DNA from 2 places in the Microlunatus sp. YIM B11417 genome. Region 2 is predicted to be linked to the other one. Evidence: riboswitches for the same ligand, from Rfam matches in the RefSeq annotation. Region 2 holds a riboswitch; the other holds the start of a gene.
What was found. A riboswitch is a leader RNA that binds a small molecule or an ion and turns the genes downstream of it on or off. The one in region 2 is predicted to bind S-adenosylmethionine.
Positions count from the first base shown of each region.

Region 1: it holds a riboswitch for S-adenosylmethionine, as region 2 does, so the genes downstream of both, thrC (threonine synthase) here and AC6CCG_RS20045 (cysteine dioxygenase) in region 2, are expected to answer to the same signal.

Region 1 is NZ_JCAMPJ010000001.1:475,167-478,366, forward strand. Features, by position in the region: gene AC6CCG_RS02300 (DUF3263 domain-containing protein) at 1-146, shown strand, start outside; gene AC6CCG_RS02305 (aminoglycoside phosphotransferase family protein) at 179-979, shown strand; gene AC6CCG_RS02310 (hypothetical protein) at 957-1,373, opposite strand; SAM riboswitch class I at 1,490-1,601, shown strand; gene thrC (threonine synthase) at 1,615-2,895, shown strand; gene AC6CCG_RS02320 (ubiquitin-like small modifier protein 1) at 2,892-3,167, shown strand; gene AC6CCG_RS02325 (ABC transporter permease) at 3,182-3,200, opposite strand, start outside.
Region 2 is NZ_JCAMPJ010000004.1:102,683-105,882, forward strand. Features, by position in the region: gene AC6CCG_RS20035 (glycoside hydrolase domain-containing protein) at 1-394, opposite strand, end outside; gene AC6CCG_RS20040 (hypothetical protein) at 466-792, opposite strand; SAM riboswitch class IV at 906-1,018, shown strand; gene AC6CCG_RS20045 (cysteine dioxygenase) at 1,232-1,714, shown strand; gene AC6CCG_RS20050 (rhodanese-like domain-containing protein) at 1,711-2,223, shown strand; gene AC6CCG_RS20055 (DUF418 domain-containing protein) at 2,177-3,200, opposite strand, start outside.

The DNA.
Region 1 (3,200 bases), on a different contig from region 2:
ACCAGGTGCTGAACGCTCTGATCGACCGTCCGGAGGCCCTGGCCCACGATCCGCTGCTGGTGAAGCGGCTGCGCCGGCTGCGGGCCAACCGCCAGCGCGAGCGCTCGGCCCGCCGGCTCGGCATCGACCTCAACATCGACGCTTGACTCCTCGCTGAGCTTGCCGGAGGGCGGGCCCGTTGAGTGCGTACGCGGCCGAACTGGCCGACCTCTGGCAACTGACCCTCGGCCCACGCCTGCCCGGCGGTTCGGCGGGCGAGGTCCGCTCCGTGACCAGGGCCGACGGCACGCCCGCGGTCCTGAAGATCTCGAAACCCCACCGCGAGGCCCGGTACGAGCCCGATGCACTGGCCGCCTGGAACGGCAACGGCGCGATTCGCCTGCTGGACCGCGACGACACCGGTTGGGCCATGCTGCTGGAGCGCTGCGAGCCCGGAACAACGCTGGCCGCCGCCGGTCCGACGGTGGCGCTCGACGTCCTGATCGAGCTGCTGCCGCGGCTCTGGATCACGGCCGACGGACCGTTCGACACCCTGGCCGAGGAGTCCCGGCTCTGGCTCGACGACCTGCCGCGGGAGTGGCAGGAGTCCGGCCGCGCCTACGACCGCCGCCTGCTCGACGCCGCCCTGGAGTTGCTCGCCTGGCTGCCCGGCAGCCAGGGGGAGCAGGTGCTGGTGAACCAGGACCTGCACGGCGACAACGTGCTGGCTGCGGAACGGGAGCCGTGGCTGCTGATCGACCCGAAACCGCTGCTCGGCGAGCGCGAGTTCGCGGTCGCGCCGATCGTCCGCTCCGGCGAACTCGGCTTCTCCCGGGCCGAGGCGGTGGGACGGCTGGACCGGCTCTGCGGCGACCTCGGCCTGGACCGCGACCGCGCCAAGGGCTGGACCATCGCGCAGACCATGGCCTGGGTGATGGACGAGGACGGACAGCCCTGGGCGGGCTCGCTCGAGCTGGTCAGGTGGTTGCTGGCGGACTGACGTACCCGCCGCTCTCCAGGCCGGCCTGCCGCTCGAAGAAGTTGCCGAGGGCGCGGTCGCCGGTGCAGAGCATCGACCAGCCCAGACAGGCCGAGTACGCGAGCAGGAACGGCAGGCCGAGGCAGTAGAGCCACTGCCAGGTGTGGCCCTCCTCGTGCTCGAGCAGCCGCGGGTTGCGGCGCAACTGCTCGTCCCAGCTCTCCCGCGCGATGACGACGTTGCCGACCGTGAAGGCCGCCGCGTACGGGAAGCCGAGCCGGTACCCCTCCGCCAGCAGCAGCCCGCGCGGGCCCGAGGTCACCCGGGCACCGCCGATGCGGGCCGCCAAAAGCCCGAACGGCGTGGACAGATTGATCGCGTTGCCGATCCGGCGCAGCTGATATCGCAGCTCCATCGGCCCTCCGCTCCGCCGCCTGGTCCACCATGTGGGCACTGGTCTTGCGATCCGAGAAAGGATTCGGGATTCCTCCGTCTCGGACCTTACGCTGACAATCGCTCCTTCATACGGGGCACTCATCAAGAGGGGATGAGGGATTCGGCCCTGAGACTCCCCGGCAACCGGCCGACCGACGGACACGGTGCCACTTCCGACTCGGCGACAGTCGACCGAGAAAGATGACGAAGGACGTGATCGCGTGACCACGGCTACCGCCACCGAAGCACCCGCCGGCTGTCGACCCGGAGCTTTCGGCAACGCCACCCATCTGATCTGCCGGGCCTGTGGCGCCACCGGCCCGCTGGGCCCGTTCTATGCCTGCGTGGAGTGCTTCGGCCCGCTCGAGGTCGGGTACGAGTTCCCGGCCGTGACCCGGGCCGACCTCGAGGCCGGCCCGAAGAGCATCTGGCGGTACGCGCCGCTGCTGCCGGTCCCGGCCGACATCGCCACCTTCCGGTCCACCGACCCCGGCTTCACCCGGCTGGTCGACGCGCGCAACCTCGCCGATGATCTTGGTCTGCGGCAGCTCTGGGTGAAGGACGACTCCGGCAACCCGACCCACTCGTTCAAGGACCGGGTGGTCGCGGTCGCCCTGTCCGCGGCGCGCGAACTGGGCCTGAAGGTGCTGGCCTGCCCGTCCACCGGCAACCTGGCGAACGCGGTCGCCGCGGCCGCCGCCCGGGCCGGCATCCGGTCCGTCGTGCTGGTCCCGGAGAACCTGGAGCGGCAGAAGATCCTGGCCTCGGCCGTCTACGACACGACCTTGATCGCGATCGAGGGCACCTACGACGACGTGAACAAGCTGGCCAGCGAGATCGCCGGCGAAGAGGAGGGCTGGGCGTTCGTCAACGTCAACGTGCGGCCCTACTACGCCGAGGGTTCCAAGACGCTGGCGTACGAGATCGTCGAGCAGCTGGGCTGGCGGATCCCGGACCAGATCGTCATCCCGGTCGCCTCCGGTTCCCAGCTGACCAAGATCGACAAGGGCCTGCAGGAGTTGATCAAGCTCGGGCTGGTCGACGAGAAGCCGTACAAGATCTTCGGGGCCCAGGCCACCGGCTGCTCGCCGATCGCGCAGGCCTACCGGGCCGGCCACGACGTGGTCCGCCCGGTGAAGCCGGACACGATCGCCAAGTCGCTCGCGATCGGCAACCCGGCCGACGGCCCGTACGTGCTGGACACCGTGCGCCGCACCGGCGGCGTGATCGCCGACGTCGACGACGAGACCGTGGTCGCCAACATCCAGCGGCTGGCCCGGACCGAGGGGATCTTCGCCGAGACCGCGGGCGGCGTGACCGTCGGCGTGACCGCGAAGCTGATCGCCGACGGCGTCCTGGACCCGGAGGCCGAGACCGTCGTGATCAACTCCGGCGACGGGCTGAAGACGCTGGACGCGGTCGCCGACAAGGTCGGCCCGAAGACCACCATCCCGCCGCGTTATGAGGCGTTCGAAGATTTCTGGAAGGATGAGCGTCCATGACGGCATCGGTACGCATCCCGACCATCCTCCGGACCTACACCGGCGGCGCCAAGGAGGTCACCGCCGACGGCGCGACCCTGGCCGAGGTGCTCGACTCGCTGGAGTCGGCCCACCCCGGGATCAAGGAACGCGTCGTCGACGAGGCCGGCGAGTTGCGCCGCTTCGTCAACGTCTACGTCGGTGACGAGGACGTCCGGTTCGTCGGCGGCCTGGACGCCAAGGTCTCCGACGACGCCAAGATCTCGATCATCCCCGCGGTCGCCGGCGGCTGACCGCCGGGACCTGATCACGGGGCGGTGAGCGCC
Region 2 (3,200 bases):
GACTCGGCGCGTAGACGATCTGCTTGCTGCCGTTCTTGTCGAAGACCGAGTTGTGGTTCAGCGAGGTGAACTTGACGAAGTTGTACGACAGGTTCGACCCGGCGATCGAGTGCCGACCGGAGGTCAGCGAACCGAACGAGACCTTCTTGATCGTGAACTCGCGGTCCCAGCGGACGACGACCTGGCCGGCCTCGAACTCGTTCCGGGCCGAGTCGAGGGCGAGCGCCGGAGCGCCGCCGGTGTCGTCCGGCAACGAGTCCGGAAAGACGTGCGTGGACGCGCGCGCGGCCCACAGTAAAGGCTTCGCGGCCGATTGGGCCGCGGGCGCGGTGAGCGCGGTCGCGACACAGGCGACGGCGAGCACCAGGGCAGCGAACAACGGGAACGGCTTCATCGGCTGACTCCCCTACAGTCGGTGGAAACCTCATTGTTGGAACCGGCCCAGCACGGCGACAAACATCCCGATTAGACCACTGGCCCCGCCGTCGGCGGCGGGTCCCGATCGGACCCCGGAGCGATCACCCGGCGGACGTCACCGGCCGGCAGCCAGACCCGAGCTCGTCGCCGATCGTGCAGCTCGACCAGGACCACGGGCCGGACCCAGCGGGTGACATGGCCGCGGACCCACTCCTCCCCGTCGCGGGCCCAGACCACCCGTGCCTCCACCTCGATCCGGGTGTGGTCGGCCAGGAAACGTGCGGTCTCCCCCGGCGGCCACTCCTCGTTCTCGACCTGTTGCTGCTCCTCCGGCGAGAGCTTCTCCCACCAGAACGAGTCCCTGACGCCTGCCATCCCGTCAGTATCGAACACCTGAGCGATTTTTCCAACCTGGACCACCGTCCGTGATGTGGGACACAGTGGAACTCGGTTGAATCAGGCGCCGGTCGTCGTGGATCATCGAGGCAGGTCATGAGTGTCAGCGCCAAGCCCCGGCTCGCTGACCGGCAACCCTCGCGGAAGCGGGTGGGGTGCTCCGGGTGAGGACCTGGTCCGGCAGAGCGTCGGACAAGCCACTTCCAGAACATGCGGAGGCACGATGATGACGAAGGGAACAGCGGAACCGCTCTGGCGGGACCCCGCGGCGGCGTTCCGTTCCCGGCTCCATGTTGATCTTGCTCGGACGGCAAGCGCCGTCTGTTGTCGAATGCGCTGACCGCGTCCCTTCGACAACCCCGCCCTGCCCGGCTCGCCGTACGGCGACACGAGGCTCGGCCCTGCCCCGAGGATGATCATGTCCGATTTCGATTCCCCGAACCCTCACCTGGTCCAGCACGCCAGGATCATCGCGGCCACGCCGCGGCTCTGGCACTCCGCGGTCACCTTCGACCCGGACAGCCGCTTCCGTACCCATCTCCACTCGGCGCCCGACTACGAGGCCTGGCTGCAGACCTGGCTGCCCGGCCAGTCGACCGACTGGCACGACCACGGCGCCGGCAGCGGTGTCATCCTGGTCCTGCAGGGCACCCTGCTGGAGCACCTGGCCTGGGACGACCCGACCCGGCCGGCCCAGATCGACCCCGAGCCGATCGTGCACGAGGCCGGGCGGCCGACGGAGTTCGGCCCGTTCCACATCCACCGGCTGGTGAACAGCTCGTCCGATCCCGCGATCAGCCTGCATCTCTACCCGCCGACGCTGGTCGAGGCCAGGCGGTACGCGCGCTACGGCGATCTGCTCGACTCGGTCGACGTCCGCCTGATCGGGGCGCCGCGGTGAACCTCTCCCCCGCCGGTACGGTTCTCGATGTCGGCGTGCACGGCACGACTCTCGATGTCGGCGTGCACGGCACGACGCTCACCGCGCCACCGGTCCGGATCGCGCCGCGGCTGCCGGCGCTGACTCCGGCCGAGGCCCGGCACGCCTGGGACGCCGGCGCCACCGTGATCGATCTCCGCTCCCCGGCCGAACGCCGACGGACCGGTGAGCTGCCCGGGGCGCTGCTGCTCGGCGCCGACCAGGTGGCCGAGCTGGACCTGTCCGACGAGACGACCGTGATCCTGGTCTGCGGTGCCGGCGACCGGTCGGACCGGCTGGCCGAGGTGCTGCACCGGCGCGGCCGCGGCAACGTGACCTGGGTCAGCGGCGGCTACCGCGGCTGGCTGGAGGCGATCTGGCGGCAGTGGTCGGAGATGCTGGTCTGCGATCCGGGCACTCCGGCCGGCCGCTTCGCCCGCCTGATCACCCACCCGAGCTCGCCGGCTCGGCGACCCGGCCGGGCCGGTTGACCAGCCGGCGGAGCAACCACTCCGCCGGACCGGGCCGGTCCGCGGCCCGCAGCAGATTGGCCACGAGGGCCGCGACCAGCCAGGCGGTCAGGCCGATCAGCATCGCGCCGGCCGGGCCGACCCGGGCGCCGAAGCCGAGGAACGCGGTCGACGACACCAGGATCAGCGTCGTCTCCATGACGATGTAGCAGGTCAGCGAGCGCTGCCCGATCGCGGTCAACGGCCGGGTCCACCGGGCGGTGGCCGGGACGCGCCGTCCGATCAGCCCGAAGATCGCGGCGTACGCGAAGCCGCCGGCGAGACCGGACGTCACATGGAGCGCCTGGGCCCACCAGCCGTGCTCGGGCCCCAGCGTCCCGGTCCCGATCAGGGCCAGCGGCACCGCGCCGAGCAGCGAGACCGGCAGCCCGATCGCGACGATCCGGCGCAGCAGGCCGAGGTTGCGCTCCGGCTCCTCGAGCAGCCGGTGGCGGGCGGCCCAGGCACCGACCAGGACGGCCAGCGCGATCGGGAACAGCGTGACGTTGATGATCGCCCCGAACACCCAGCTGGTCAGCCGGTGGGCCAGGTCGGCCGGGGCGTAGCCGAGGTGCCCGAGCGCCATCGCCGGAGCGCCTTCGGTGGGACCCGCCGAGAGCGCGAAGCCGAGCAGGACCGAGGTGATCACGGCGACCCCGGCCAGCACGATGATCACCCGGCGCAACGCCCGGTCGTCGCGGACCAGGACGCCGGCCAGCAGGATCGTGATCACCCCGTACGGGGCGAGGATCTCCACCGGCGTGACCAGCAGCGCCATCCCGAGGCCGAAGATCACCATCCAACGGCCGCGCCGGCGGATCCGGGACCGGATCACGGCGTCCGGCTCGCCGCGCCGCCGCCGGCTTTCGATGATCAACACGAGGCCGTACCCGAGCAGGGCGGCGAACAAGGGGAACGACCGGCTGAAGACGAAGAAGGTCAGACCGAGATTGGCCAGC